3 regions of the Streptomyces sp. NPDC058308 genome follow, and region 1 is predicted to be linked to each of the others. Evidence: predicted binding sites of a transcription regulator. Region 1 holds the regulator's gene; each other region holds the start of a gene.
The links. Region 1 encodes HrcA, which represses chaperone genes, less so after heat shock. Its sites were predicted from a motif close to TTNGCACTCNGNNNNNCNGAGTGCNAA; they were not measured.

Region 1 (9,823 bases):
AAGTGCCGATGACCGACGACGACGTGCACGCCGACCGGTACCTCATCGCCGACGAGGTCCTCGGGGGCGCGGGCTTCGAGTGGTACGAGGTCTCCAACTGGGCCACCTCAAAGAGCGGCCGGTGCCTGCACAACGAGCTGTACTGGCGGGGCGCCGACTGGTGGGGCGCAGGGCCGGGAGCCCACAGCCATGTGGGGGGCGTGCGGTGGTGGAACGTCAAGCATCCCGGCGCGTATGCCGGGGCGCTGGCGGGGGGCGGGTCGCCCGGCGCCGGGCGCGAGCTGCTCTCCGACGAGGACCGTCGGGTGGAACGCATCCTGCTGGAGCTCAGGCTGCGTGACGGCTGCCCGCTGTCGCTCCTGAAGGAGACCGGCCTCGCCGCGGCGCGCCGGGCGCTGGGGGAGGGCCTTCTCGAGGCCGCCCCGTACGACGAGGGGCGTGCGGTGCTGACGCTGCGGGGGCGGCTGCTGGCCGACGCGGTGGTGCGGGACCTGGTGGACTGAGGCGGGGCGGGGGCGGTTCCCGGCCCGGGCAGCCTCAGAGCCTGTCTTTGAACCCCACCTGCGCCCCGGCCCTCAGGGCAGGGTCACGAAGTCGATCAGTTCCTCCACGCGGCCCAGGAGCGCCGGTTCGAGATCCTTGTAGCTGCGCACCGAGCCCAGGATGCGCTGCCACGCGGCCCCCGTGTTCTCCGGCCAGCCGAGCGCCCGGCACACACCCGTCTTCCAGTCCTGGCCGCGCGGGACCCGGGGCCAGGCGGTGATGCCGACCGAGGCGGGCTTCACCGCCTCCCAGACGTCGATGTAGGGGTGGCCGACCACCAGGGCGTGCGCGCTGGTGACCTCCGCGGCGATGCGGGACTCCTTGGAGCCGGGGACGAGGTGGTCCACGAGGACGCCGAGGCGGGCGTCGGGGCCGGGGGCGAACTCGGCGACGATCGCGGGGAGGTCGTCGATGCCCTCCAGGTACTCGACGACGACGCCCTCGACGCGCAGGTCGTCGCCCCAGACCCGCTCCACGAGTTCGGCGTCGTGCCGGCCCTCCACGTAGATGCGCCCCGCGCGGGCGACCCTGGCCCGCGCCCCCGGGACGGCCACCGAGCCGGACGCGGTGCGGGAGGGGCGTACCGGAGCGCGTGCGGCGCCCGAGGGACGTACGAGAGTGACCGGCCGGCCCTCCAGGAGGAATCCGCTCGGCTCCATCGGGAAGACGCGGCACTTGCCGAAGCGGTCCTCCAGGGTCACTGTCGGGCCCTGCGCCGTCTTCTCGCAGCGGATCACCGCTCCGCAGAAGCCGGTGCTCAGCTCCTCGACCACGAGGCCGGCGTCCGCCGCCACCTCGGGCACGGGCTTCGGCTTCTTCCAGGGGGGCGTGAGATCGGCGGAGTACTGGCGCATTCCGCCGACGATAGGAAGAACGGGCCCGCTCCCGCCTACGACACGCCGAAACGGGCCGCCAGTGTGGCGCGCTGCGCACGGACAAATGCCGCATCGACCACCGCACCGTGCCCCGGCACGTACAGCGCGTCCTCGCCCCCGAGCTCCAGGAGCCGGTCGAGCGCCGCCGGCCACCGCGTCGGCACCGCGTCCGGGCCCGCCTGCGGTGCCCCCGACTCCTCGACGAGGTCGCCGCAGAAGACGACCTCACGGCCGCCGTCGACGCCCGGCACCAGGACCACCAGGTCGTGGGCGGAGTGCCCGGGCCCGATGTTCGCGAGCAGCACCTGGAGGCCGCCGCCCAGGTCGAGCGTCCACTCCCCGCACACCAGGTGGTGCGGGTGGACCAGGAGGTCGGCCGCCTCGGCTGCCGCGTCCGCGTCCAGGCCGTGCCGTACCGCGTCGGCGCGCAGCTCGTCGCGGCCCGCGGTGAGAACCGTCTCGACGCCCACCGCGCCGTACACCTCCACGCCCGCGAAGGCCGCCGCCCCGAGGACGTGGTCGAAGTGCGGGTGGGTGAGGGCGAGGTGGGTGACCCGGCGGGTGCCGCCGAGGATCGCGCGGGCCTGCGTGCGCAGGGCCGCGCCCTCGGCCAGGCTCGACCCGGCCTCGATCATGAGGGCCGCGTCGCTGCCGACGACGAGCCCCGCCGTGCAGTCCCACGTGGGCAGGCGGCGCCGCCCCACGTGCGGCGCGAGCCGTTCCCAGCCCGCCGCTTCCCATGCCGGCGTCACGTCCATACCGTGACGCTATCCCACGGGAGGCGTTCGGCCCGGCTGCCTGTCCTGCCCGGAGCCCGGCAGGACACGGAGGGGTCCGCCCTTGCCGGGGCCGTACCCGACGGCCGTACACTTACCTTTCGAAAGGCTGGCACTCCCGCACGGTGAGTGCCAGACGGGGGCTCGGGGAACGTTCGGGGCCCGTCGTGACGGAAGACAGCTGGAGGTGTGCGCGATGCTGAATGAACGCAGGCTCGAAGTGCTGCGCGCCATCGTCCACGACTATGTCGGGACGGAGGAGCCCGTCGGCTCCAAGGCCCTCACGGAGCGGCACCGTCTGGGGGTCTCACCGGCCACCGTGCGCAACGACATGGCGGCGCTGGAGGAGGAAGGGTTCATCGCCCAGCCGCACACCAGCGCGGGGCGCATCCCGACGGACAAGGGCTATCGGCTGTTCGTCGACAAGCTCGCGGGCGTCAAGCCGATGACGGCGCCCGAGCGCCGGGCCATCCAGAATTTCCTCGACGGCGCCGTGGACCTCGACGACGTGGTGGGGCGCACGGTCCGGCTGCTCGCGCAGCTGACGCGGCAGGTCGCCGTGGTGCAGTACCCGTCGCTCACGCGGTCGACGGTGCGGCACGTGGAGCTGCTCTCGCTGGCTCCCGCGCGGCTGATGCTCGTACTGATCACGGACACCGGCCGGGTCGAGCAGCGCATGATCGACTGTCCGGCGCCGTTCGGCGAGAGCGCGCTCGCGGACCTGCGGGCACGGCTGAACAGCCGGGTCGCGGGCCGTCGCTTCGCGGACGTGCCGCAGCTGGTGCAGGACCTGCCGGAGGCCTTCGAGGCCGAGGACCGCGGCACCGTCTCGACGGTCCTCGCGACCCTCCTCGAAACCCTGGTCGAAGAGACCGAGGAGCGGCTGATGATCGGCGGAACCGCCAATCTCACCCGCTTCGGACATGACTTTCCCCTCACCATCCGGCCCGTTCTCGAAGCCCTTGAGGAGCAGGTCGTGCTCCTCAAGTTGCTTGGGGAGGTGCAGGATTCGGGCATGGCCGTACGGATCGGTCATGAGAACGCCCATGAGGGACTCAGCTCTACTTCCGTGGTCTCGGTCGGCTACGGTTCGGGCAGCGAGGCAGTAGCCAAGCTCGGCGTGGTCGGACCGACCCGCATGGACTATCCGGGAACGATGGGAGCAGTACGCGCAGTGGCACGTTACGTCGGACAGATCCTGGCGGAGTCGTAAGTGGCCACGGACTATTACGCCGTACTCGGCGTGCGCCGCGACGCTTCCCAGGACGAAATCAAGAAGGCCTTCCGCAGGCTTGCGCGAGAGCTTCACCCGGACGTGAATCCGGATCCGAAGACTCAGGAGCGCTTCAAGGAGATCAACGCCGCGTACGAGGTGTTGTCGGACCCGCAGAAGAAGCAGGTCTACGACCTCGGCGGAGACCCGCTGTCCCAGGCGGGCGGCGGCGGAGGCGCGGGTGGCTTCGGCGCCGGCGGCTTCGGCAACTTCTCCGACATCATGGACGCGTTCTTCGGGACGGCGTCGCAGCGCGGGCCGCGCTCGCGCACGCGCCGTGGCCAGGACGCCATGATCCGTCTGGAGATCGACCTCGACGAGGCCGCCTTCGGGACCACCAAGGACATCCAGGTCGACACGGCGGTCGTCTGTACGACCTGCAGCGGTGAAGGTGCCGCGCCGGGGACGTCCGCACAGACCTGTGACATGTGCCGCGGTCGCGGTGAGGTGTCGCAGGTCACGCGGTCCTTCCTCGGGCAGGTCATGACCTCGCGGCCGTGCCCGCAGTGCCAGGGGTTCGGCACGGTCGTGCCCACTCCGTGCCCCGAGTGCGCCGGCGACGGACGCATCCGGTCGCGGCGGACGCTCACCGTGAAGATCCCCGCCGGTGTCGACAACGGCACCCGGATCCAGCTCGCGGGCGAGGGCGAGGTCGGCCCCGGCGGCGGCCCCGCGGGCGACCTGTACGTGGAGATCCACGAGCTGCCGCACGAGGTCTTCCAGCGGCGCGGGGACGACCTGCACTGCACCGTCACCATCCCGATGACGGCGGCCGCGCTCGGCACGAAGGTGCCGCTGAAGACGCTGGACGGCATGGAGGAGATCGACATCCGGCCGGGCACGCAGTCCGGTCAGTCGGTCCCGCTGCACGGCCGTGGCATCACGCACCTGCGCGGCGGCGGTCGCGGAGACCTCATCGTGCACGTCGAGGTCCTCACGCCGACGAAGCTCGATGCCGAGCAGGAGCGGGTGCTGCGGGAGCTGGCGCAGATGCGGGGTGAGGAGCGGCCCACGGGGCAGTTCCAGCCGGGGCAGCAGGGGCTTTTCTCCCGGCTCAAGGATGCGTTCAACGGGCGGTAGCGCCTGGAGCGGTGACTTCGGCCCCCGGCGACGGTTCGTTCCGTCGCCGGGGGCTTTGTCGTCGTCCGCGGGTCGTGGGGGCTGGTCGCGCAGTTCCCCGCGCCCCTAAAAAACCGCCCGCGCGCCCCTGGGGGGCCGCGTGGCGGCCCTTTCAGGGGCGCGGGGAACTGCGCGAGCAACCCCAGGCGGCCCGCAGCCGCCGACGGGGGCAGGGGCCAGACGGGGCGGCGAAAGCCAGGTGCGGGGTACGCGATTCGGTGCGGGTCAAGACGCGTGGCACGATGCGTGCATGAGCTCCGCACTGACCGATCTCTGCCGCCATCCGATCGTGCAGGCCCCCATGGCGGGCGGTGCCTCCGGCCCGCAGCTGGCCGCGGCTGTCGCCGAGGCCGGTGGGCTCGGGTTTCTGGCCGCCGGGTACAAGACCGCCGACGGGATGTACCAGGAGATCAAACAGGTGCGGGGGCTGACCTCGCGGCCCTTCGGCGTCAATCTCTTCATGCCGCAGCCCGACACCGCGGACGCCGCGGCCGTCGAGGTCTACCGCAACCAGCTCGCCGGCGAGGCGTCCTGGTACGAGACGCAGCTCGGCGACCCGGACAGCGGACGTGACGACGGGTACGACGCCAAGCTCGCGATCCTGCTCGACGACCCGGTGCCGCTCGTCTCCTTCACCTTCGGCTGCCCCACGCGCGACGTCCTCGACGCCTTCGCGCGCGTCGACACCATGACCGTCGTCACCGTCACCACGGCCGAGGAGGCCCAGACGGCCCAGTGGGCCGGGGCCGACGCGGTGTGTGTGCAGGGCATCGAGGCGGGCGGACACCAGGGCACCCACCGGGACAACCCCGAGGCCGACGGCGCCGGGATCGGGCTGCTCTCCCTGATCACGCAGGTCCGCGAGACCGCGCAGATCCCGATCGTCGCGGCCGGCGGCCTGATGCGCGGCGCCCAGATCGCCGCGGTGCTCGCGGCGGGCGCGGACGCCGCGCAGCTGGGCACCGCGTTCCTCGTCACCCCCGAGTCGGGCGCGAACCCGCTGCACAAGCAGGCCATGACCAACCCGCTGTTCGTGCGGACCGAGCTGACCCGGGCGTTCTCCGGCCGCCCGGCGCGTGGCCTCGTCAACCGCTTCATGCGCGAGCACGGCCCGTACGCCCCCGCCGCCTACCCGCAGGTCCACCACCTCACCAGCGGTCTGCGCAAGGCCGCGGCGAAGGCCGGTGACGCCCAGGCCATGGCGCTCTGGGCCGGGCAGGGGCACCGGCTCGCCCGGGAGCTGCCCGCCGGGCAGCTCGTGGAGGTGCTCGCCGCCGAGCTGGCCGAGGCGAAGGCGGCGTCGGGGTCGGAGGGCGCGGCATGACCGCCCCCGTCTTCGTCGCCGAGAACTTCGCCGCGGGCGCCGGCGGACGCTACGTACTGGACGGGCCCGAGGGACGGCACGCCGTCTCCGTGAAGCGGCTGCGCGCCGGTGAGGACGTCGTGCTGACCGACGGCGCGGGGCGCTGGGCGCGGTGCGTGGTCCTCGACACCGAGGGCAAGGACCGGCTGGTCCTCACGGTGGACCCCGTGACCGAGGAGCCCGAGGAGTCGCCCCGCATCACCGTCGTGCAGGCCCTGCCCAAGGGCGACCGCGGCGAACTGGCCGTGGAGACCATGACGGAGACCGGCGTCGACGCCGTCGTGCCGTGGACCGCCTCGCGCTGCATCACGCAGTGGAAGGGCGAGCGCGGCCTCAAGGCCCTCGCCAAGTGGCGGGCCACCGCGCGCGAGGCGGGCAAGCAGTCGCGCCGGGTCCGCTTCCCCGAGATCGCCGACGCCGCGTCGACCAAGCAGGTCGCCGCCCTCCTCGCGGACGCCGACTTCGCGGCCGTCCTGCACGAGGAGGGCAGCGAGCCCCTTGCCACGGCGGAGCTCCCGAAGGCCGGGCACATCGTCCTGGTGGTCGGGCCCGAAGGGGGCGTGTCCCCGGACGAGTTGGCGGCCTTCGCCGGGGCGGGCGCGAAGCCGTACCGGCTGGGGCGCAGTGTGTTGCGTACGTCGACGGCCGGGACTGCGGCGACCGCGCTGCTCCTCGGCCGTACGGGCCGCTGGGCCTGACCGAACCCCCTTGGAGACTTTGATGGAACTCGCTCAGGTCCGGCTGCTCGTCACGGACTTCCCCGCCTGCTACCGCTTCTACGGCGAGGTCCTCGGCCTCAAGCCCCAGTCGGGCGCCGAGGAAGGCCCGTACGAGAAGTTCAGCCCCGCCGCGGGCTCCGCGGGCATCGCGCTGCAGGACCGGGCGATGATGGCCGGGCTGCTCGGCGAGGTGGCCGGGTCGGTGGCCGGCCACCGCTCACTGGTGGTGCTGCGGGTCGACGACCTGGACGCGTACTGCGCGGAGATCACCGGCCGGGGCGCCGTGCTCACCCATGGCCCCGCGCCGCTGACGGACCGCATGCGGGTGGCGCATCTCAAGGATCCCGAGGGGAACCTGGTGGAGCTTCAGGAGTGGCTGCTGCTGCGCGCCTGACGAAGCGGGCAGATGGCCGCAAGCGGTCTACCGCACCGGGGCGGGCGGTGGCACTCTGCCGCCTATGGGGGCATGGAGACGGTTACGCGGCCGGGCCGTGGCGACCCGGCGCACGACGTCGTTGTACGCCGTCGCACTCGTCGGCGCCGCCGCGCTCGGCGTCACCGCGTGCGACCCCGTGGACGGGGGGATGAACACCTCCTCGATCGCGCTCACCACCGACGAGATGGGCACCAAGGCGCTGGAGCGGCAGCACGCCGACGTGGCGTGGCTCAGCTGTACCGCCGGCTTCGGCGACAAGGCCGTCCCGCGCGGCAGGTCCGCGTCGTCCGACGCGGTGGCCGAGGTGGACTGCCAGGGCGAGACCGACGGCGGCAAGGACATCACCATCAAGGGCAGGGTGCGTTCCGTCGTCGACGGGAACTGCGTCCGCGGCAACCTCACCGCGCGGGTGGGCGGCAAGCAGTGGTTCCGCGTCGACGTGCTGGGCAACTGCGACGCGGACGACGGCAATGACGGCAATGGGGACGGAAGCGGGGGCGGGGGCGGCAAGCCGTCCAATCCGGCCGTCTCCCACCGGCCACAGCCCTCCCACGAACAGCCCCGCCCCGCACCGACCACCACCGTCACCGTGACCGTCACCGCGCACCCGCCTCCCGGGCCGACCTGCAACTGCCTGCCCGGCAAGTGATCCAAACCGCTGTCGGCCGACTCGGCGGCTGCCTAGGGTGGACGTCGTGACAGAGTCAGCGCACACCGCATATCTCCGGTTCCCGCACATCCACGGCGAGTTGACCACCTTCACGGCCGAGGACGACGTCTGGGTCGCGCCCCTCGACGGGGGACGCGCCTGGCGGGTCAGCGCCGACGACACGCCCGTCAACCACCCACGGATATCGCTGGACGGCACGACCGTCGCCTGGACCTCCACCCGGGACGGAGCCCCCGAGGTGCACGTCGCGCCGCTGGACGGCGGGGCGTCCAAGCGCCTCACGTACTGGGGGAGCGGGAGGACCGCCGTGCGCGGCTGGACCCCGGACGGCCGGGTCCTCGCGGTCAGTACGGTGGGGCAGGCCTCGCTGCGCCGCTCCTGGGCGCGGGCCGTGCCGCTCGACGGCGGACCCGCCGCCACCCTGCCGTACGGCATCGTCGGCGACGTCGCGTACGGGCCCGACGGGCAGGTCCTGCTGCTCTCCGCCCCGATGGGCCGCGAGGCCGCCTGGTGGAAGCGGTACCGGGGCGGCACCGCGGGGAAGCTGTGGATCAGCAGGCCCGACGGGGACGAGGCGGCCCCCTTCGTACGGGTCCACGAGGAGCTCGACGGGAACATCGAGTACCCGCTCTGGGTGGACGGCCGCATCGCCTTCCTCTCCGACCACGACGGGGTGGGCGCCCTCTACTCCTCCCTGCCCGACGGCTCCGACCTGCGCAGGCACACCCCGCTCGACGGGTTCTACGCGCGGCACGCCGCCACCGACGGCAACCGCGTCGTCTACGCGTCGGCCGGTGAACTCTGGCTCCTGGACGACCTGTCGGAGGCCGAACCGCGCCGCCTGGACATCCGCCTCGGCGGCCAGCGCACCGACTTGCAGCCGCACCCCGTCTCCGCGGCCCGCTGGTTCGGCGCCGCCGCGCCCGACCACACCGGACGCGGCAGCGCCGTCTCCGTGCGCGGCTCCGTGCACTGGGTCACGCACCGCGAAGGCCCCGCCCGCGCGCTCGCCGCCGAGCACGGGGTGCGCGCCCGGCTGCCCCGCACCTTCCGCGTGGAGGGCGAGGAACACGTCGTGTGGGTCACGGACGCCGAGGGCGACGAGGCGCTCGAATTCGCGCCGGCCACCGGCACCGCGCCCGGCGCCACGCCCCGCCGCCTCGCCGCGGGACAGCTCGGCCGGGTCCTCGCGCTCGCCATGTCCCCCGACGGCTCCCGCGCCGCCGTCGCCTCGCACGACGGCCGGGTCCTGCTCGTCGAGCGGGAGAGCGGCGAGGTCCGCGAGGTCGACCGCAGCGACGACGGCGACGCCACCGGGCTCGTCTTCTCGCCCGACTCCGCCTGGCTCGCCTGGTCGCACCCCGGGCCCCGGCCGCTGCGCCAGCTCAAGCTCGCCAACACCGCCGACCTGTCGGTGTCCGAGGCGACCCCGCTGCGCTTCCGCGACTACGCGCCCGCGTTCACCCTCGACGGCAAGCACCTCGCCTTCCTCTCCGCGCGCGCCTTCGACCCGGTCTACGACGCGCACGTCTTCGACCTCGCCTTCGTCGGCGGCTCACGGCCGTACCTGATCACGCTCGCGGCGACCACGCCCTCGCCCTTCGGCCCACAGCGGCACGGCAGGCCCTTCGAGGCCCAGGACGGCGCGGGCGCCGAGACGCCCGACAGCGAGGGCGCGCCCGTCACCCGCATCGACTTCGACGGACTCGCCGACCGCATCGTCCCCTTCCCCGTCGAAGCGGCCCGGTACAGCACGCTGCGCGCCGCCAAGGACGGCCTGCTCTGGCTGCGCCACCCGGTGCGCGGCGTGCTCGGCGCCTCCCGGGCCACGCCGCACGACCCCGACCCGAGGACCGAACTGGAGCGGTACGACTTCGTCCACCACCGCGTCGAGGAACTGGCCGCGGACGCCGACCACTTCGCGGTCACCGGCGACGGCAAGCGGGTCCTGCTGTGGACCGACGGCAAGCTGAAGGTCGTCCCCGGCGACCGGCGCGCCTCCGGCGACGAGGACAGCGACTCGAACATCACCGTCGACCTCTCCCGGGT
Region 2 (9,823 bases), on a different contig from region 1:
CCGCCGAGGCGACCTCGGCCGTACGGTCCGTGGAGCCGGAGTCGATCACCACGAGCTCGTCGACCAGCGGAACCTCCTCCATCAGCGCGCGGCGTATCTCGGCGACGATCTCGCCGACCGTCCCCTCCTCGTCGAGCGCGGGCAGTACGACGCTCACCGAGGTGTTGGACGCGCGTTTGGCGGCGACCAGAAGGTCCAGCGGGCGGTCGGCGACGGACCAGGAACGCCTGCTCAGCCAGTGTTCGGCCTCTTCCAGCACGGTCGCGGTCCTCCCATATGTGATCCATCTCGCGGTTCGGACGACTATCTCAAGGGTCCGGGGCTTCGGTTACAGTCTTGAACAACGCCGGTGACCATCGCATGTCGGGGGTCCCGGGCGTCACACAATCGAATACCGCTCATCCAGAGGGGCAGAGGGATACGGCCCGTTGAAGCCCCGGCAACCACCCAGCCGCGCGTCGCAAGACGCAAGTGTCACCGTGTGCGCGATCAGCGCCGCGAGGCTCCCGGCTCGGGAAGGTGCCAATTCCGTCTCGCGACGAGATGCGTCGCGAGGAAGATGAGGAGAAAGGGCCTCGCCTCCATGGCTGTGCAGACTGTCGCCACCGAAAGCACCACCTCTTCCGTAGACCTCGGCCCCGCATCGGGTCTCTCCTGCCGGGAGTGCGGCACGAAGTTCCCGCTCGGTCCGATCTTCGCGTGCGTCGAGTGTTTCGGCCCCCTCGAAGTCGCGTACGACCTGCCGCTGGGCGACCCGGAATCCCTGCGCAAGCAGATCGAGGCCGGTCCCGCCAACATCTGGCGCTATGCCCCGCTCCTGCCCGTCCCCGCCGACGTCGCCGACAAGCCGAACCTGAACCCCGGCTGGACCAAGCTCGTCAAGGCCGACAACCTCGCCAGGGAACTCGGCGTCGAACAGGGCAAGTTGTTCGTCAAGGACGACTCCGGCAACCCCACGCACTCCTTCAAGGACCGGGTCGTCGCGCAGGCGCTCGAAGCCGCGCGTGCCTTCGGCTTCACCACCCTCTCCTGCTCCTCCACCGGCAACCTCGCGGGCGCCGTCGGCGCCGCCGCGGCCCGCGCCGGCTTCCGCTCCTGCGTGTTCATCCCGCACGACCTGGAGCAGGGCAAGGTCGTCATGGCCGCGGTGTACGGCGGCGAGCTCGTCGGCATCGAGGGCAACTACGACGACGTGAACCGCTTCTGCTCCGAGCTCATCGGCGACCCGCTGGGCGAGGGCTGGGGCTTCGTCAACGTCAACCTGCGGCCGTACTACGGCGAGGGTTCCAAGACCCTCGCGTACGAGATCTGCGAGCAGCTGGGGTGGGTCCTCCCCGACCAGCTGGTCATTCCGATCGCCTCGGGATCGCAGCTCACGAAGATCGACAAGGGGCTGAAGGAGCTGATCGCGCTCGGCCTCGTCGAGGACAAGCCGTACAAGATCTTCGGCGCCCAGGCCGAGGGCTGCTCGCCGGTCTCGACCGCGTTCAAGGCCGGTCACGACGTCGTGCGTCCGCAGAAGCCGGACACCATCGCCAAGTCGCTGGCCATCGGCAACCCGGCCGACGGGCCGTACGTTCTGGACATCGCGCGTCGCACGGGCGGTGCGGTGGAGGACGTCAACGACGAGCAGGTCGTTGCCGCGATTGAGCTGCTCGCTCGGAGTGAGGGGATCTTCGCGGAGACCGCGGGCGGTGTGACGGTGGGCGTCACGCGGAAGCTGGTCGAGGCGGGGCTCATCGATCCCTCGCTCACCACGGTGGTGTTGAACACCGGGGACGGGCTCAAGACGCTGGACGCTGTCGCCGAGAGGTCTCAGGCCACCGCCACGATCAAGCCGAGCCTTGAGGCGTTTCGCTCCGCGGGTCTGGCTGACTGAGCTTCTTGTTTCCCTGCGGACCGGCTGTGGCTGGTCGCGCAGTTCCCCGCGCCCCTGGCGGGGCGCCCCTTGCGGGGCTGCCCCCTGATCTTCCGAGGTGAACCCATGAGCGTCAACGTCCGTATCCCCACCATTCTCCGTACCTACACCGACGGCAAGGCCGAGGTCGTCGCCGAGGGGGCGAACCTCGGTGAGGTCATCGCCGATCTGGAGAAGAACCACACGGGCATCGCCGCCCGCGTCCTGGACGACCAGGGCAAGCTGCGCCGTTTCGTGAACGTGTACGTCAACGACGACGACGTCCGCTTCGAGCAGGGTCTTGAGACGGCCACCCCGGACGGCGCGGGTGTCTCGATCATTCCGGCCGTCGCCGGCGGCTGATCCTTTTCCGCAAGAACCCTGCTTAACCCGAATTGCCCTCTCCGTTCGAGAAACGGAGGGGGCAATTCTGCATGGTTGAGCGCGGTACAGTTGGGAAGAGTGCTTCGCCGTTAATGCCGAGCGCATATACGAAGTCGGCCCGGAGTCGACAAGAAGTAGCCAAAGCGCGCTGCCCATTTGAACCTTATGTGGCTTTTGCCTGGCCCGTCTTGCCCTGAATCGTGGCGAATTCTCCGCATATTACCGATCAGGCGTGCCCAGAATTCTCGTCCGATTGACCTGTTGCAGACGGCAGTTGGACAGATACATTCAGCGGCGGTCGACGCGTTCCGGCGCACACCCCCAGCAGTGGGTGGTGAGGTCTGACCCGGGTCCGCGAAGTGCGGTCCTGTGCAAGGGCCAGTAATAGGGGAGTTAGGCATGGCTCAGGGCACCGTCAAGTGGTTCAACGCGGAGAAGGGGTACGGCTTCATCGCGGTCGACGGTGGTGCGGATGTTTTCGTCCACTACAGCGCGATCCAGATGGACGGGTACCGCACCCTTGAAGAAGGTCAGCGAGTCGAATTCGAGATCTCGCAGGGCCAGAAGGGTCCGCAGGCGGACATGGTCAAGCTCGCCGTCTAGCTCGGCGCGACCGACCACCGAAGCAAGCATCGCGAGGGGCTCGTATCCCGTCAGGGGTACGGGCCCCTCGTGTGCGCGCAGTACGCGCGGCGCGCGCCCGCGAGCTGTCCGGGATCCTCGAGAGGCGCTTGCACTCGCAGGGGTCGAGTGCTAATCATTGGGCTTAGCACTCTCCGTGTGAGAGTGACAGAACTTGGATCGGGTCGGTGAGGCCCGCAGACCGGGTGGGGCAAGGAACCACAAGGGCTGCAGGCCGTCCGTCGCGGGCGCCAGCCAGATCCGTTTGCGTTTCCACCCCGTCCGGGAGGACCACTTCACATGGCCAAGATCATCGCGTTCGACGAGGAGGCACGGCGCGGCCTCGAGCGCGGCATGAACCAGCTCGCCGACGCCGTCAAGGTGACCCTGGGCCCCAAGGGTCGCAACGTCGTCCTCGAGAAGAAGTGGGGCGCCCCCACGATCACCAACGATGGTGTTTCCATCGCCAAGGAGATCGAGCTCGAGGACCCGTACGAGAAGATCGGCGCCGAGCTGGTCAAGGAGGTCGCGAAGAAGACGGACGACGTCGCCGGTGACGGCACGACGACCGCGACCGTCCTGGCCCAGGCGCTGGTCCGCGAGGGCCTGCGCAACGTGGCCGCCGGTGCCAACCCGATGGCCCTCAAGCGCGGCATCGAGAAGGCCGTCGAGGCCGTCTCCGGCGCCCTCCTCGAGCAGGCCAAGGACGTGGAGACCAAGGAGCAGATCGCTTCGACGGCCTCCATCTCCGCCGCCGACACCCAGATCGGCGAGCTCATCGCCGAGGCGATGGACAAGGTCGGCAAGGAAGGCGTCATCACCGTCGAGGAGTCGCAGACCTTCGGTCTCGAGCTCGAGCTCACCGAGGGCATGCGCTTCGACAAGGGCTACATCTCGGCGTACTTCGCCACCGACATGGAGCGTATGGAGGCGTCGCTCGACGACCCGTACATCCTGATCGTCAACTCGAAGATCTCGAACGTGAAGGACCTCCTTCCGCTCCTCGAGAAGGTCATGCAGTCCGGCAAGCCGCTGCTGATCATCGCCGAGGACGTCGAGGGCGAGGCCCTGTCGACCCTGGTCGTCAACAAGATCCGTGGCACCTTCAAGTCCGTCGCCGTCAAGGCCCCGGGCTTCGGTGACCGCCGCAAGGCCATGCTCGGCGACATCGCCATCCTCACCGGTGGCACCGTCATCTCCGAGGAGGTCGGCCTCAAGCTGGAGAACGCCGGTCTCGACCTGCTCGGCCGCGCCCGCAAGGTCGTCATCACCAAGGACGAGACGACGATCGTCGACGGCTCCGGTGAGAGCGACCAGGTCCAGGGTCGCGTCAACCAGATCCGCGCCGAGATCGAGAACAGCGACTCGGACTACGACCGCGAGAAGCTCCAGGAGCGCCTGGCGAAGCTCGCGGGCGGCGTGGCCGTCATCAAGGCCGGTGCCGCGACCGAGGTCGAGCTCAAGGAGCGCAAGCACCGCATCGAGGACGCCGTTCGCAACGCGAAGGCCGCCGTCGAAGAGGGCATCGTCGCCGGTGGTGGCGTGGCGCTCATCCAGGCCTCCGCCGTCTTCGAGAAGCTTGAGCTCGAGGGTGACGAGGCCACCGGTGCCGCCGCTGTGAAGCTGGCCCTCGAGGCCCCGCTGAAGCAGATCGCGGTCAACGCCGGCCTTGAGGGCGGTGTCGTCGTCGAGAAGGTGCGCAACCTGACCGTCGGCCACGGCCTGAACGCCGCGACCGGTGAGTACGTCGACATGATCGCCGAGGGCATCCTCGACCCGGCGAAGGTCACGCGTTCCGCCCTGCAGAACGCCGCGTCCATCGCCGCGCTGTTCCTCACCACCGAGGCCGTCATCGCCGACAAGCCGGAGAAGGCGGGCGCTGCCCCGGCCGGCGGCGGCATGCCGGGCGGTGACATGGACTTCTGATCCCTCGCGGATCGATCGTCCTGAGCGCATAGCTCGTACGCAGGGGCGGCACTCTCCTTCGGGAGGGTGCCGCCCCTGCGGCGTTCGTGGCCTCGCCGGAGTTACTACGGCAGGCGGGCCATGATCCAGGTGCAGAGCTCCTCGGTGACCGAGGTGTGGCCCTCGTTCTGGGAGGCGCAGAGGAACTCGTCCAGTTCGCTCTCCTCCTCCGCCGAGGCCGTGACCGGGCCGTACAGCTTCTCGTGGGTGTCGATGTCGCGCAGTGCGATGGCGCTGACCACCGGTACGAAGCAGTGCTCGCGGATGTCCGCATCGGAGCCGAGACCGATGATCGCGGGGATCTTGTCCAGCTCGTCGGCGAGGATGCCGAAGCCCTCCAGGGTGCCGCCAGGAGCGCCGTCCATCTCCGGAATGCCCGACGTGTGGATCTGCGGCTTGCGCAAGGTCACCACCCGCAGCTGCGCGATGAGTTGCTGCTGTCCTGCGGGCTGCGTGTGCAGCCGGGTGCCGGTGATGGCGAGGCCCTTGCCGTGGAAGGCCCGCTCCCCGCCCCGGATGCCGTTCCCCTCACCCGTGCGCACGCCGTTGGCGACGCCGATCTTGCGGGGCCGGCTCGGCCAGCCGCCGACCCGCTCCAGCTCGGCGAGGAACTCCACCCGCTCCTTGTCCGTCTCCGGGCTGTCGTCCCACTCGGCGATGTGCTGCCACAGCAGCTGCCGGGCGGCCGGACTGTTCATCTGGTTCGAGAACGCCGCGTTGAGCCGCCGGATGTAGTGCGCGAACGACTGCAGCGCGAGGGGCACCCACGCGCCGCGGTGCGGGCTGTCGAAGGAGAAGTACAGGGCGGTCTGGTGGTCGTTCTCCGCGCCGCCGTCGTGCTCCATCCTGGCCAGCGCGTAGCGGGCGACGAGACCGCCCATGCTGAAGCCGCCGACGGTCAGCGGGTGCTCGCCCCTGCGCCGGGCTGTCGCCTCCAGGATCGCGGCCCGTACGACCTGGGCGTTGTCCAGGATGGAGGCGCTGCGCTCGTCGAAGCCGATCAGGACGACGTCGTAACCGCGTTGGCGCAGCGCGCTGATGAACGCGTACGGGCCGCACTCCAGGATCTCCCACGAGAAGTTCAGCTCGCTGGGCCCGCTGCTGAATCCGTCGGCGAGGATCACGGGCCGGGTCAGCCCCCGCTCGGTGTCGGCGAGGTACACCCAGGCCCTGCCGTTCGGCAGCGCCCACTCGTCGTCCGGCGCCGGCGCCTCGGTCGGCCGCTCCCTGGCCTCCTTCGAACCGGGCGCCAGGGTCACGCGGGCGGCGGCCCCGAAGGCGGCGGCGATCTGTGAATCGGCGGGCTCGTGGGGTTCGTTCGACGCGTTGGGATCATTGGGCTTGGGCATGAGGGTCCCCTTGTGTACGCGGGCTTGGTGTACGCGGACTTGCCGGTCACGTGCGGTGCCATCTTTGGTACGTCCGGTAGTCGCCGGGTAGGGGGAGCGCCCGATCCGCGTGGTGGCGCGGGGCCTTTCGGACAGGACGGCTTCGGCCGTTTACGGGTGGGGCGCGAGAGGCGTGGGCGTCTGGCCAGGGGGGCGTGGGCGGGCGTGCCGGGAGTATGGGGGCGGGTGGCGGCGCGTCGGCCAAGTCGGGGTCGCGGCGGGGGCCCTGGGCGGGCGGTGGGGGGTGGAAGTATGTCGCGAAGCTGCCTGGGCGTTGGGCGGGGGCGTTGGCCCGGGGCTTCGGTGGGCCGGTGTCTTTGATGGTTGCCGGGGCCGCCCGGTTTTTTGCGGAGTGTGGCGGTTCCGGGCCGGGAGTAAAGGGCGCCCTTCGGGCGTCGGCTACGCCGATTCCGCTGCGCTCCACCCTTGACTCCCGTCCCTCCACCGCACGTTGACTTTGACCCGGACGGCCAGGGTGGGGCGGCGGGCTGGTCTAGGAGGGTCATCACCTTTCGCTGCCGGGTGCGGTCCGGCCCATCGTGGGCAGGGGCCCCGGTTTGCGCCTCGGTCAGCCGCGCGGCCTCGCCGCTCGGGCCATCCCCCTTCATCGCCGGGTGCGGACCGGCCCATCGTGGGCGGATGCCCCGGTTCGCGACTCGGTCAGCCGCACGGTCCATCGAGTCACGTCTCCGGGGGGTACCGGGTATCAACTTTTTGAAAGTTGCGAATGGTGTCGCCGTGCGCCCCCAGGTCACGCCCCGCACGCCCCCGCAGACACCACCCAACACGAGGTTCTAGCCCAGCGGGCTCGCACAACTGACGGCGCATTGAGCATGACGGGGGCGCGCGGCACACCCCTTCGCAACTTTCAAAAAGTTGATGACCCGGAGCCCAGGGTGCCAGTGACTTGCGGCCGCGCACGGCGCCCGGCGACCGGCGCATCCGCCATAACGGGGGGCGCGCGGCAGGTCCCTTCGCAACTTTCAAAAAGTTGATGACCCATACCCTCTCCCTCCCGAGTGGAGGGGCCGTGGTCCGGGCCGGGTGCCTGCCGGCGCACCGACCGTGGCACCTGCCCACGATGGACCGATCCGCACCCGGCCGCGAAAGCCGATGACCCGAGCGGCTGGGCCGCGCGGCTGGCCGAGCCGCGACCGTGGCATCCGCCCACGATGGGCCAGTCCGCACCCGGCAGCGAAAGGTGATGACCCGAGCAGAGGATCCCGTCGGCCCCACCCCTGGCCGTCCGGGTCAAAGTCTGCGTGCGGTGGAGGGACGGGAGTCAAGGGTGGAGCGGAGCGGAATCGGCGTAGCCGACGCCCGTAGGGCGCCCTTTACTCCCGGCCCGGAACCGCCACACTTCGCAAAAAGCCGGGCGGCCCCGGTAACCGTCAACGCCCCCGGCCCACCGAAGTTCCCGGCTTGATGTGCTGCACGAATGCGGCCCAACTCCCGGCGCGGAAGGTGAGGTGGGGCCCGTCCAGGTTCTTGGAGTCACGGACAGGGACGAATTCTGGGTACCCGTCCGCGACTTCGAGGCAGTCGCCACCACTGCCGCCGCTGTGCGTGGACTTGCGCCACCGGGCGACCTCAACGCAGTTGCCGCCGTCTCCGGCGCTGTAGCTGGACTTGTGCCAAGTCGCCGTCGTCAGGTCATGCTCAGGAATGGTCCTCATGGGCGTAATCCTCCGCCACTGATTCGATCAGGGCCAGGGATTCTTGTGGTGACAGTGCGCTGGCCCCTACCAAATCGTAAGTCCATGCGTGCCGAGCGACGGTGGCTGGATCATCTTCCAGCCGCCCGATGCCGAGTCCATCGACGAAGGCGAGCGGGGGTGCGTCAGGGAACTCCATCAGCTTCAGCGTGCCGCCCAGAGACATGTGGGCCCCTGCTGTGAACGGGAGGACCTGCACAATGATCCGGCACCTCCGGGCCAGTGTCGCTACGTGATGCAACGCCTCAGCCATCACTTTCCCGCCGCCGATCCGTCGGCGCAGCACAGCCTCGTCAAGGACGGTCCACAACAATGGCGTTGTTGGTTCGTCCAGGAGGCGAGCGCGTTCCAGTCGGGCCACCACCAGCTCGTCGATCACGTCTTCTGTTGCCGTCGGCTGGTACGCGCGGAAGACCGCACGCGCGTAACTCTGGGTTTGCAGCATGCCGGGGATCAACAGCGGCGCATACTCCCTGATGGTCGTCGCCACAGCCTCCGCTTCCGCCGCCTCCGCGAAGTGATCGGGGTACTTGGACTTCGCCAGGGCGCCGCAATTGCGCGCGAAGAAGCCCCCCATCTCCAGGACGGAGTCGAAGTGCTGCGCGTACTCCAGGTGCATGCGGCGCGTACCGGCCTCCAGCTGTCCGATGAACGAACCGCTCACGAAGAGCGGCGTGCCCAGCGCTTCCTGGCTGAGGCCGACCCGTTCGCGGGCGTGGCGCAGCTCCGCGCCGAGGAGGGCCCGTGGGTTGGAGGAGGGGTCGAGGTCTTTGGGGCGGGTCATGGGCAACTTCTCCATGAACATGGGGGGTTGTTGAGTTTTCTGCGTTGTTCAGCGTACGCAGACTCGGACACGCTGGGTGAGGAAAAGGCAACACTCGGTGGGAGAGGCAGAGGCGATGGCGCTGACGGCGGAGGAACGGATGCGGGCGGCGGAGGAGGCCGTACGGCAGGTGAAGGCGGCACTGACAGGCGTGGGGGTCACGTTGCCGTCGCTGCGGGTGGACCCGCTGAGCGTGACGGAGGGTGCGCTGCCGCTCGTGGAGTTGGGGCGCTGCAATCTCGACACGGCACTGCGGCTGGCGGCGGTACTGGAGGAGGCGCGGTGAACGAGGATCCCTGTGTGCCGGAGACGGGGACGTTCGCCGTCGACTTCCGGGACGGGAGTGTCGGTCAGGTGATGGGCTGCGAGGGAGGGCTCGTGCAGCTGAGGCCGATCGGGGGCGGCCGGGAGTGGGACTGTCCGCCGGCGTCGGTGGGGGAGGCGCAGCCGGTGGAGGTGTTGCGGGAGCGGGTGAGGCAGGTCAACCGGGAGGGGCGGATGCCGTGAGACCGAAGAGGTCAGGTCCGCCGGATGGCGCCCGGTGGACCTGACCTCTTCTTACGCTTCTTACGCGGAGCGGGCCCGCGCCCGCCCGGGCGGAGGCGTCAGCCGGGCCGCTTGGCCATGACGACGACGCCGGGCCCGGTCTGCTCGTCCGCGGGGAGCCGGAGCTCGGCGACGGGGCGCAGTCCGGCCCGCTCGATCAGGGCGGTGAGCTGGTCCGGCTGCCACTTGTGCGTCGTCCAGCGGACGGGCACGTCCCCGTACGCCTCGGTGCGCTGGAAGTCCTCGTCGCCGACGTGTGTCGCGGCGATGAAGTGTCCGCCCGGCCGCAGCGCGCGCGTGAACATGGCGAGGACCTGCGGGAGGACGTCGCGGGGGAGGTTGAAGAGGGACCACCAGCCGAGGACGCCGCCGAGGGACGCCTCTTCGAGGTCGAGCTCGGTGGCGGAGGCGACGCTGAAGCGGCACTGCGGGTGGAGGCGGCGGGCGTTCTCGATCATGCGGGGGGAGAGGTCCACGCCGGAGA
Region 3 (9,823 bases), on a different contig from region 1:
CACGTGGTGGTAGAGCGCCATCGGCGTCGCGCCGACCTCCTTGGCGACCCGGCGCATGCTCAGGGCCGCGACGCCCTCCGTCTCCAGGATCCGGCGGGCCGTCGCGACGATCGTCGCCGTCTCGATGCGCCGGGGGCGCCCCACGGCGCGCTTCTTCCCCGCGCCTGGGGTCTCGGCTCTCGCCCCGGCCCCGGCCCCGGACCCGGCCGCCGTCTGCTCGTTGTCATCTGCTGCCACCTGCTCATTGTCGCGCCTGGCCAGGGGAGCGGGGTAGCAGCCCTTGCGTAGTTTCTATACACGTATAGTAATCTGCGTCGCATGGTGAACACGGTCACTACGGTGAACTCGAACGCTCCGCGAGGACCTTGGCTGCTGCCGGTGCTGCTCACCGTGCAGTTCCTCGTCTCCCTCGACATGTCCGTCGTCAACATCGCCCTGCCCGACATGGGTGACGACCTCGGCTTCGCCCCCGACGCGCTGCTCTGGGTCGTCAACGCCTACGCGCTCGCCTTCGGCGGCCTGCTCATGCTCGGCGGACGCCTCGCCGACCTCGTCGGCCGGCGGCGCACCCTCATAGGGGGCTTCGCGGCCTTCGGCGCGGCGAGCCTCGCGGGCGGACTCGCCCTCGCGCCGGGGCAGCTCATCGCGGCGCGGGCCGTGCAGGGGGCGGGCGCGGCGGCGCTCGCTCCCGTCGCGCTCGCCCTGATCACCGTGAACTACGCGGCGGGGTCCGCGCGGTCCCGGGCGCTCGGTCTGTGGGGCGTCTCGGGGGCGCTCGGCGGGGCCGTCGGGATCATGGCGGGCGGGCTGCTCACCGACTGGGCCGGCTGGCGCTCCGTCATGCTGGTCAACGTCCCCGTGGTGCTCGCCGCCCTCCTCGCCGCACGGCACGGGGTGCCCGCCGACCGCCGTACGGGACCCGCGCCCCGCCTCGACATCACCGGCGCCCTGCTCGTCACGGCCGGGACGACGCTGCTCGTCCTCGGCCTCGCGCGCACGCAGACGTACGCCTGGGGGTCGGGCACCACGCTGGGCACGCTCGGCGCCGCGGCCCTGCTGCTCGCCGCCTTCGTCGCCGTCGAGTCCCGCAAGCGGGAGCCGCTGCTGCGCCTGGGCCTGCTCGGCGCGGCGCACCGGTCCGTGCTCTCCGCGAACGTCTTCGCCCTGCTGATGTCCTCGGGACAGTTCGCCGCCTTCTACTTCACCTCGCTCTACCTCCAGCAGGTGATGGGGTACGGGCCGACGGCGGCCGGCGCCGCGTTCCTGCCGTTCTGCGCGGGCATCGTGGCCGGGTCGACGGTCGCGGCCCGGACGGTCGGGCGGCTCGGCGAGCGGACGCTCCTCGTGGCGGGCGGGCTGCTCGGCGCCGCCGGGTTCGGGTGGTTCGCCCTGACGGTCGGGGCGGACGGCACGTTCCTGGGCTCCGTCCTCGGGCCCTCGCTGGTCGCGAGCGTCGGCATCGGCCTGTGCTTCGTACCGCTCGGCACGGCGGCGACCAGCGGCGTCGCCCCCGGGGAGACCGGCATGGCCTCCGGACTGCTCAACAGCTCCCGTCAGCTCGGCGGCTCCCTCGGCCTCGCGCTCCTGGTCACGGTCGCGGCGAGCGCCACGGGGGAGGGGCAGGGCCGGAGCGCCCTCGCCGAAGGGCACGCGGCGGCCTTCACGGCGTCCGCGGGACTCCTGGTGGCGGCCGCGCTGGCGACGGCGGTGCTGCACGGCCGTCGTACGACCCCGACCGCACCTCTGCGGCCTGCGAAAACACCCGTCGGGAAAGAAACTTCGAAAAATCCCGGCGACGATGTCGAAACGGGCGTCTCCCGTTCGACGCAGGAGTGAGAGGCGAGGAGAGGCCCCGCCACCACCCGATGGGAGACAGCCATGCCGCGCTACCTGACGATGATCCGCATCGACGAGAACAACGCGCCCGAGGGCGGCCCGAGCGCCGAACTGCAGGAGCGCATGGGCGCCCTGCTCGAAGAGCTCACCAGGGCAGGGGTGATGCTCGACACCGCGGGTCTGCGGCCGACCTCGGAAGGCACCCGCGTGACCTGGGACAAGGGCGAGATGTCCGTGACCGACGGCCCGTTCACCGAGACCAAGGAGGTCGTCGGCGGCTACTCGATCTGCCAGGCCAAGGACATGACGGAGGCGGTCGAGTGGACCAAGCGCTTCCTGCGCACCCATGAGGACTACTGGACGGTCACCGCGGAGGTCCGGGAGATCGAGGGCTAGGGTCCTTCTGACGGACCCCGGGTCCCGCCCGACCGGTCCAGGCTCTCTCGCCCGGACCGGTTGCAGCCTTTGCGGGGGGTGCGCCGGGGTGTTCTGATGGGTGGCCGTGAGCCTTCCGCCGGAGCACCCCCGTCGCACACCGCCGGAGCAGCGGTCCCGCCACGCCGTCGAGACCGTCTTCCGCCTGGAGTCGCCGCGCATCATCGCCGGTGTCACGCGGATCGTACGAGACGTCGGCATCGCCGAGGAGCTGGCGCAGGACGCCTTGGTGGCGGCCCTCGAACAGTGGCCCGGGCAGGGCGTCCCCGACAACCCGGGCGCCTGGCTCATGGCCACCGCCAAACACCGCGCCATCGACCTGGTGCGCCGCCGCGAGCGCTACGCCGCCAAGCTGGCCGAGGTCGGCCGTGACCTGGAGACCATGGGGCCGGGCGCGGACGATCCCGCCGGTCCCGCCGGTCCCGCCGATTCTGACGGTCCCGACGACATCGACGACGACCTGCTCCGCCTCGTCTTCACCGCCTGCCACCCGCTGCTCTCCGCCGAGGCCAGGGTGGCGCTCACCCTGCGCCTGCTCGGCGGCCTGACCACCGCGGAGATCGCCCGCGCCGTGCTCGCCGCCGAGCCCACCGTGGCGCAGCGCATCGTGCGGGCCAAGCGCATCCTCGCCACCAAGGACATCCCCTTCGAGGTCCCCCACGGCCCGGACCGCGAGGCCCGCCTCGGCTCGGTCCTCGAAGTCATCTACCTCATCTTCAATGAGGGGTACGCCGCCACGGCGGGTGACGACTGGCTGCGCCCGGCGCTGTGCGAGGACGCCCTGCGCCTGGCGCGGGTCCTCGCCGGCCTCATGCCCGGGGAGTCCGAGGTGCACGGCCTGGCCGCGCTCCTCGAACTGCAGGCGTCGCGCGCGGCGGCGCGCACGGGACCGTTCGGCGAGCCGGTGCTGCTCAAGGAGCAGAGCCGGGCCCGCTGGAACCGGCTGCTCATCCGGCGGGGTTACGCCGCCCTGGCGCGGGCCAGGGCCGCGGTCGCCTCGTCCAGAGCTCTCGGCCCGTACGCGCTGCAGGCCGCGATCGCCGCCTGTCACGCCCACGCGCACACGTACGAGGAGACGGACTGGCAGCAGATCGCCGTCCTCTACGGCCTGCTTGCCGCCCGCACCCCGTCCCCGGTGGTCGAGCTGAACCGGGCGGTCGCGGTCTCGATGGCGCAGGGCCCGGAGCCCGGCCTGTCCCTGGTCGACGCGCTCACCGCCGAACCGGCCCTGAAGGACTACCACTTGCTGCCCAGCGTGCGGGGCGACCTCCTTGAGCGGCTCGGCAGGACGGCCGAGGCGTGCGCGGAGTTCGAGCGGGCGGCGTCCCTTGCGCGCAACGAGAGGGAGCGGGAGCTGCTCCTCGCGCGGGCGGCCTCCTGCCAGCTCTGAGCGGCCGCGTGGATCAGTGCTGGTCGGCCTGGATCAGTGCCGGCCGGTCCGGTTCAGTGCCGGTCGGCCCGGGTCAGTCCGTCGCGGCCGGTGCCGGATGCCCGATCAGCATCGTCGGCGCGCCCGCCACCCGGGTCAGGAAGACGGTCGCGGACTGCTTCCCCTGAGGCTTCACCTTGCGCCGCAGCTCCTCCGGCTCGACGGCGGACCCGCGCTTCTTCACGGTGAGGATGCCGACCCCGCGCTCCCGCAACAGTGCCTTCAACTTCTTTACGTTGAAGGGGAGTTGATCGGTGATCTCGTAGGCGGTCGCGTACGGGGTGCCGTGCAGGGCGTCGGAGGTGACGTACGCGATGGTCTCGTCGATCAGCCCGCCGCCGACCCGGGCGGCGACCTCGGCGACCAGGTGCGCGCGGATGACCGCGCCGTCCGGCTCGTACAGATACCGCCCGACGGGACGCACCTCGGGGTCGGGCAGCATCGCGTCGAGCGAGGACCACAGGGAGGCGGCGCCGGGCAGCAGCGTCGCGCGGTGCGAGGAGGGCGCGTCCGTGCCGAACCAGAGCACGGCCTCCTTCACGTCGCCGCCGTCCGAGATCCACTCGGCCCCCGCCTCGGCGGGGACCGCCTCGTGCGGGATGCCGGGAGCGATCTTCAGCGCGGCGCGCGGCGCCCTCAGTGCCGTCTCCACCGCCCACGACAGGGGTGGGGAGTAGGACTCCGGATCGAAGATGCGGCCGCGCTTGGCGGAGCGGCGCGCCGGGTCCACGAACACCGCGTCGTACGCCGACGTGTCGACCTCGGTGACATCGGCCTCGCGCACCTCGATCAGCTCGGCGAGCCCCAGGGCCTCCGCGTTGGCGCGGGCGACCGCGCAGGTCAGCGGGGAACGGTCGACGGCGAGCACGGAGATCCCGGCCCGCGCCAGAGCGATCGCGTCGCCGCCGATGCCGCAGCACAGGTCGGCGAGCGAGCGGACCCCGAGGGCCCTGAAGCGCTCGGCGCGATAGGTGGCGACGGAGGAGCGGGTGGCCTGCTCGACGCCGTCCGGCGTGAAGAACATCCGGGCCGCGTCCCCGGCGCCGAACTTCGCCGCGGCCCGCTGGCGCAGCCGCGCCTGCGCGAGGGCGGCCGTGACCAGGGGAGCCGGGTGCGTGCGGCGCAGCCGGGTGGCGGCGGCGAGCTCCTGCGCGGGCTCGACGTCCCGCACCTCGTCGAGCAGGGCCCGGCCCTCGGCGGTACGGAGGGCGGCGAAGGCGGCGAGGGGGTCCACGAGGCCGGCCTCGTGGCCGCTCGGCGTGTTCGGGTCGTTCACCTGCCCCATTGTGGGCCAGTCGGTGGATGGTGCGCGGCCGGTGGCGGTGTCGGGGCCTCGAAACGGCCTTGAGCTGCGAGGATCCGGCTCCATGCAACTAGTACGACAAAACGTAAAATACGCCAGAAGACGGAACAACCGGGTACGCGCCGCGGTGGCCGTCCTGGCCGCCTCCGCCATCGCGTCGGGCTGCGCCTCCGCAGGCGGTTCCGGCGCGGACCCCGCCCACGGCCAGCAGCCGCTCAACGCCCCGCCCGCCCGCGCTCTCGACTCCTACGCCCAGAAGCTCGGCGCGATCCAGGCCGCCAGGGTCGCGGCGGCCAAGCGCTGGGGCCTGGCCAAGACCCCGCTCGCCGCGCCCCCACCGCCCAGGACCAAGCCGCGGATCACCACCCGCAAGGGCTTCGACGTCAAGGGCCAGTCGAGCCTGCCGCCGGTCTTCACGACGATCCCCACCAAGGAGAAGGTCGTCTTCCTGACCATCGACGACGGCGCCGAGAAGGACCCGGCGCTGCTCAGGATGATGGGCGAACTGCACCTGCCGTACACCGCGTTCCTCAGCGACTACCTGGTCAAGGAGGACTACGGCTACTTCAAGAAGATGCAGGACCGCGGCGTCACCCTGAACAACCACACCCTCCACCACCGCTATCTGCCCGGCCTGTCGTACGAGGGCCAGCGCCGCGAGATCTGCGGCATGCAGGACGTCATCGCGAAGCACTACGGAAAGCGCCCCGAGCTCTTCCGTCCGCCGTACGGCAACTACAACCGCGACACCCTGCGCGCCGCCAAGTCCTGTGGCGTCAAGGCGGTCCCGCTGTGGGCGTCGGAGGCCTTCGCCGACCACATGGAGTGGCGCGAGTGGGACAAGGACCTGCATCCCGGCGACATCATCCTCACGCACTTCCGGGGGCGTGAGGACTGGAAGGGCACCATGCCCGACATGGTCCGCCGGGTCATGAAGACGGTCACGGACAAGGGCTACGCGGTGGCCAAACTGGAGGACTACCTGTGACCCCCCGGGCGCGAGCGCGCCGCCGCCGCCTCCTCGCCGGGGCCCTGCTGTGCGGAGTACTCGCGCCCGCACTGCTCGCGGGCTGCGCGGAATCAGTGGACCCGATCGAACGCCTGGGCAGAAAGGCAACACAAAAGATGCCCCGCAGACCAGGCACACCCTCACACCCGACCCCAGAGCCGGGCTCAGAGCCGAGCTCGCACCGCTGTGGGCAGGCGTTCCGCTGGGGGTCCCCCCAGGCCCTTGAGGCACTGGGGGAGGAACGGGTGGGCACAGCCCCCGGTGCAGGGCCACAAGAATCAGGGCCCCCACGAATCGCCGCCGGGGAACCCGAAGAGCCCGAGAACCGTTGCCCCGACAGGGAAAAATCGCCGCCCGCCCCGCCCAGGGGCACCCACATCCGCTAAAGCCCGACGCAGTCGACTGGCACTCCGCTTGACCGAGTGCTAATCCCCGTCCTAGTCTCACTTCTGGCACTCCCCACTGGAGAGTGCCAACAGCGACGGGCAGGTCCGGCACCCGCGACGACGGATCCACCTGGTCGCCACACTCAGACTCTTAACCCCGTGAGATCTCCGAAGGGGGAGACCGGATCGTGACGACCGCCAGCTCCAAGGTTGCCATCAAGCCGCTCGAGGACCGCATTGTGGTCCAGCCGCTCGACGCCGAGCAGACCACGGCCTCCGGCCTGGTCATTCCGGACACCGCGAAGGAGAAGCCCCAGGAGGGCGCTGTCCTCGCTGTGGGCCCGGGGCGTTTCGAGAACGGCGAGCGCCTTCCGCTCGACGTAAAGGTCGGCGATGTCGTGCTGTACAGCAAGTACGGCGGCACCGAGGTGAAGTACAACGGCGACGAGTACCTCGTCCTCTCGGCTCGCGACGTGCTCGCGATCGTCGAGAAGTAATTCACCGCTTCACCTGCTTCACCAGCAGATTTGCTTTTGAGCTGCGCCCCTGGTCACCCCGCTGATTGCCGGGCGGCGAGGGGCGCAGTTCGTTCATCCGAGTTTTCGAGAGGGCTGAATCGCTCCCATGGCGAAGATCCTGAAGTTCGACGAGGACGCCCGTCGCGCCCTTGAGCGCGGCGTCAACAAGCTTGCCGACACGGTCAAGGTGACGATCGGCCCCCGCGGCCGCAACGTCGTCATCGACAAGAAGTTCGGCGCGCCGACCATCACCAACGACGGCGTCACCATCGCCCGTGAGGTCGAGGTCGACGACCCGTACGAGAACCTCGGCGCCCAGCTGGTGAAGGAGGTGGCGACCAAGACCAACGACATCGCTGGCGACGGCACCACCACCGCCACCGTGCTCGCCCAGGCCCTGGTCAAGGAAGGCCTGCGCAACGTCGCCGCCGGCGCCTCCCCGGCCGCCCTGAAGAAGGGCATCGACGCCGCCGTCGCGGCCGTCTCGCAGGAGCTCCTCGCCACCGCCCGTCCGATCGACGACAAGGCCGACATCGCGGCCGTCGCCGGTCTGTCCGCCCAGGACCCGCAGGTCGGCGAGCTCATCGCCGAGGCGATGGACAAGGTCGGCAAGGACGGTGTCATCACCGTCGAGGAGTCCAACACCTTCGGCCTTGAGCTCGACTTCACCGAGGGCATGGCCTTCGACAAGGGCTACCTGTCGCCGTACATGGTGTCCGACCAGGAGCGTATGGAGGCCGTCCTCGACGACCCGTACATCCTGATCCACCAGGGCAAGATCTCCTCCATCCAGGACCTCCTGCCGCTGCTCGAGAAGGTCATCCAGGCCAACGCCTCGAAGCCGCTCCTGATCATCGCCGAGGACGTCGAGGGCGAGGCCCTGTCGACCCTGGTCGTGAACAAGATCCGCGGCACCTTCAACGCCGTCGCGGTGAAGGCCCCCGGCTTCGGCGACCGCCGCAAGGCCATGCTCGGTGACATCGCCACCCTCACCGGCGCCACCGTCATCGCCGAAGAGGTCGGTCTCAAGATCGACCAGGTCGGTCTCGACGTGCTCGGCACCGCCCGCCGCGTCACCATCACCAAGGACGACACCACGATCGTCGACGGTGGCGGCAACAAGGCCGAGGTCGAGGGCCGCGTCGCCCAGATCAAGGCCGAGATCGAGTCCACGGACTCCGACTGGGACCGCGAGAAGCTCCAGGAGCGCCTCGCGAAGCTGGCCGGCGGCGTGTGCGTCATCAAGGTCGGCGCCGCCACCGAGGTGGAGCTGAAGGAGAAGAAGCACCGTCTGGAGGACGCCATCTCCGCGACCCGCGCCGCGGTCGAGGAGGGCATCGTCTCCGGTGGTGGCTCCGCTCTGGTGCACGCCGTCAAGGTCCTCGAGGGCAACCTCGGCAAGGAGGGCGACGAGGCCACCGGTGTCGCCGTCGTCCGCCGCGCCGCCGTCGAGCCGCTGCGCTGGATCGCCGAGAACGCCGGCCTCGAGGGCTACGTCATCACCTCGAAGGTCGCCGAGCTCGACAAGGGCTTCGGCTTCAACGCCGCGACCGGCGAGTACGGCGACCTGGTCAAGGCCGGCGTCATCGACCCGGTCAAGGTCACCCGCTCCGCCCTGGAGAACGCCGCGTCCATCGCGTCGCTGCTCCTCACGACCGAGACCCTGGTCGTCGAGAAGCCGGCCGAGGAAGAGGCGGAGGCCGGTCACGGCCACGGCCACGGTCACTCGCACTGACCTGATTTGTAGCTGAGGCCCGACGTCCCGTTGAGGGAGTCGGGCCTCAGCCATTTCGGGGGCGCGTCTGCCGGGTGCCTGGCGCGTCGCCGTCCGTGGATCGTCCTCCGTCCTCGCGCAGTTCCCCGCGCCCCTGACGGGGCGCTCACCGAAGTCGCCCTCAGGGGCGCGGGGAACTGCGCGACCAGCCGAAGGCGGCCCGCACCCGGCAACGGTGGACAACCAGGCAGACGCACCCCGCCCCCGCGAAGGCCCCCGCAGGCCTACTGCGGCCCGTATTTGCGGCCGGTACGGGACGTGACGCCGCCCAGCAGCGCCCGCGGCGTCACCTTCACCACCCCCATCAGCGCCTTGTACCGCGGGTCGGGGACGGACAGCGTGCGGCCGCGGGAGAGATCGACGAGTGCCGTCGCGACCAGCTTGTCCGCGTCGAGCCACATCCAGTTGGGGATGTTGGACGTCCCCATCCCGGCGCGCTCGTGGAACTCCGTGCGGACGAAGCCGGGGCAGAGCGCCATCAGCCGCACCCCGGTGCCGGCCAGGTCCTTCGCCGCGCCCTGGGTGAACTGCACGACCCACGCCTTCGAAGCCCCGTACGTCCCGCGCGGCACGAACGCCGCCACCGACGCGACGTTCACGACCCCGCCGCGCCCGCGCTCGCGCATCGACTCCGTCGCGGCCGACGTCAGCCGCAGCACCGCCTCGCAGTGCACCTTGAGCATGGTCAGCTCGTCGGCGAGCGAGACCTCCAAGTAGCGGCCCTTGTTGCCGAACCCCGCGTTGTTGATCAGCAGGTCGACTGTGTCCCTGCGGTTCGAGAGCCGCTTCTCGACGGTCTCGATGCCCGCGTCCGTCGCGAGGTCCGCGGTCAGCACCTCGGCCTCGATGCCGTGCCGGTCGTGCAGCTCGGTCGCCTGCTCGCGCAGCCGCTTGGTGTCGCGAGCCACCAGGACGAGGTTGTGCCCGTCACCGGCGAGGCGCCGCGCGAAGGCGGCGCCGATGCCGGCGGTTGATCCCGTAATCAGAGCCGTAGTCATGGCCCAAGGCTAGTGAGCGCGCGCGGCCCCCGTGGCGCGCCGTCGGCCCGGCGTCAGGTCACGAGGCCCTCGGCGGCGTGCTGCGCCAGGTACCTGCGGGCGCGTTCGGTCGTCTCGGGGTGCAGGGCGTCGCCC

Region 2: groL (chaperonin GroEL) is a predicted target of HrcA. The motif match lies at 3,048-3,074, and genes of this name have one in related genera.
Region 3: groES (co-chaperone GroES) is a predicted target of HrcA. The motif match lies at 6,415-6,441, and genes of this name have one in related genera.

Annotation. Positions count from the first base shown of each region.
Region 1 is NZ_JBHVZA010000006.1:91,285-101,107, forward strand. It holds gene hemW (radical SAM family heme chaperone HemW) at 1-503, shown strand, start outside; gene ACFVYL_RS10740 (DUF3097 domain-containing protein) at 576-1,397, opposite strand; gene ACFVYL_RS10745 (MBL fold metallo-hydrolase) at 1,433-2,170, opposite strand; gene hrcA (heat-inducible transcriptional repressor HrcA) at 2,391-3,407, shown strand; gene dnaJ (molecular chaperone DnaJ) at 3,408-4,547, shown strand; gene ACFVYL_RS10760 (nitronate monooxygenase) at 4,837-5,910, shown strand; gene ACFVYL_RS10765 (16S rRNA (uracil(1498)-N(3))-methyltransferase) at 5,907-6,647, shown strand; gene ACFVYL_RS10770 (VOC family protein) at 6,670-7,062, shown strand; gene ACFVYL_RS10775 (hypothetical protein) at 7,160-7,753, shown strand; gene ACFVYL_RS10780 (S41 family peptidase) at 7,800-9,823, shown strand, end outside.
Region 2 is NZ_JBHVZA010000005.1:138,952-148,774, forward strand. It holds gene ACFVYL_RS09680 (glucosyl-3-phosphoglycerate synthase) at 1-259, opposite strand, end outside; SAM riboswitch class I at 396-566, shown strand; gene thrC (threonine synthase) at 560-1,879, shown strand; gene ACFVYL_RS09690 (MoaD/ThiS family protein) at 1,985-2,260, shown strand; gene ACFVYL_RS09695 (cold-shock protein) at 2,681-2,884, shown strand; gene groL (chaperonin GroEL) at 3,203-4,828, shown strand; gene ACFVYL_RS09705 (esterase/lipase family protein) at 4,933-6,216, opposite strand; gene ACFVYL_RS09710 (DUF397 domain-containing protein) at 7,647-7,931, opposite strand; gene ACFVYL_RS09715 (helix-turn-helix domain-containing protein) at 7,915-8,754, opposite strand; gene ACFVYL_RS09720 (hypothetical protein) at 8,852-9,079, shown strand; gene ACFVYL_RS09725 (hypothetical protein) at 9,076-9,300, shown strand; gene ACFVYL_RS09730 (class I SAM-dependent methyltransferase) at 9,399-9,823, opposite strand, start outside.
Region 3 is NZ_JBHVZA010000007.1:10,089-19,911, reverse strand. It holds gene ACFVYL_RS11735 (TetR/AcrR family transcriptional regulator) at 1-237, opposite strand, end outside; gene ACFVYL_RS11730 (MFS transporter) at 319-1,836, shown strand; gene ACFVYL_RS11725 (YciI family protein) at 1,879-2,232, shown strand; gene ACFVYL_RS11720 (RNA polymerase sigma factor) at 2,339-3,661, shown strand; gene ACFVYL_RS11715 (methyltransferase domain-containing protein) at 3,735-4,985, opposite strand; gene ACFVYL_RS11710 (polysaccharide deacetylase family protein) at 5,068-5,991, shown strand; gene groES (co-chaperone GroES) at 6,587-6,895, shown strand; gene groL (chaperonin GroEL) at 7,023-8,651, shown strand; gene ACFVYL_RS11695 (SDR family NAD(P)-dependent oxidoreductase) at 8,915-9,688, opposite strand; gene ACFVYL_RS11690 (MOSC domain-containing protein) at 9,742-9,823, opposite strand, start outside.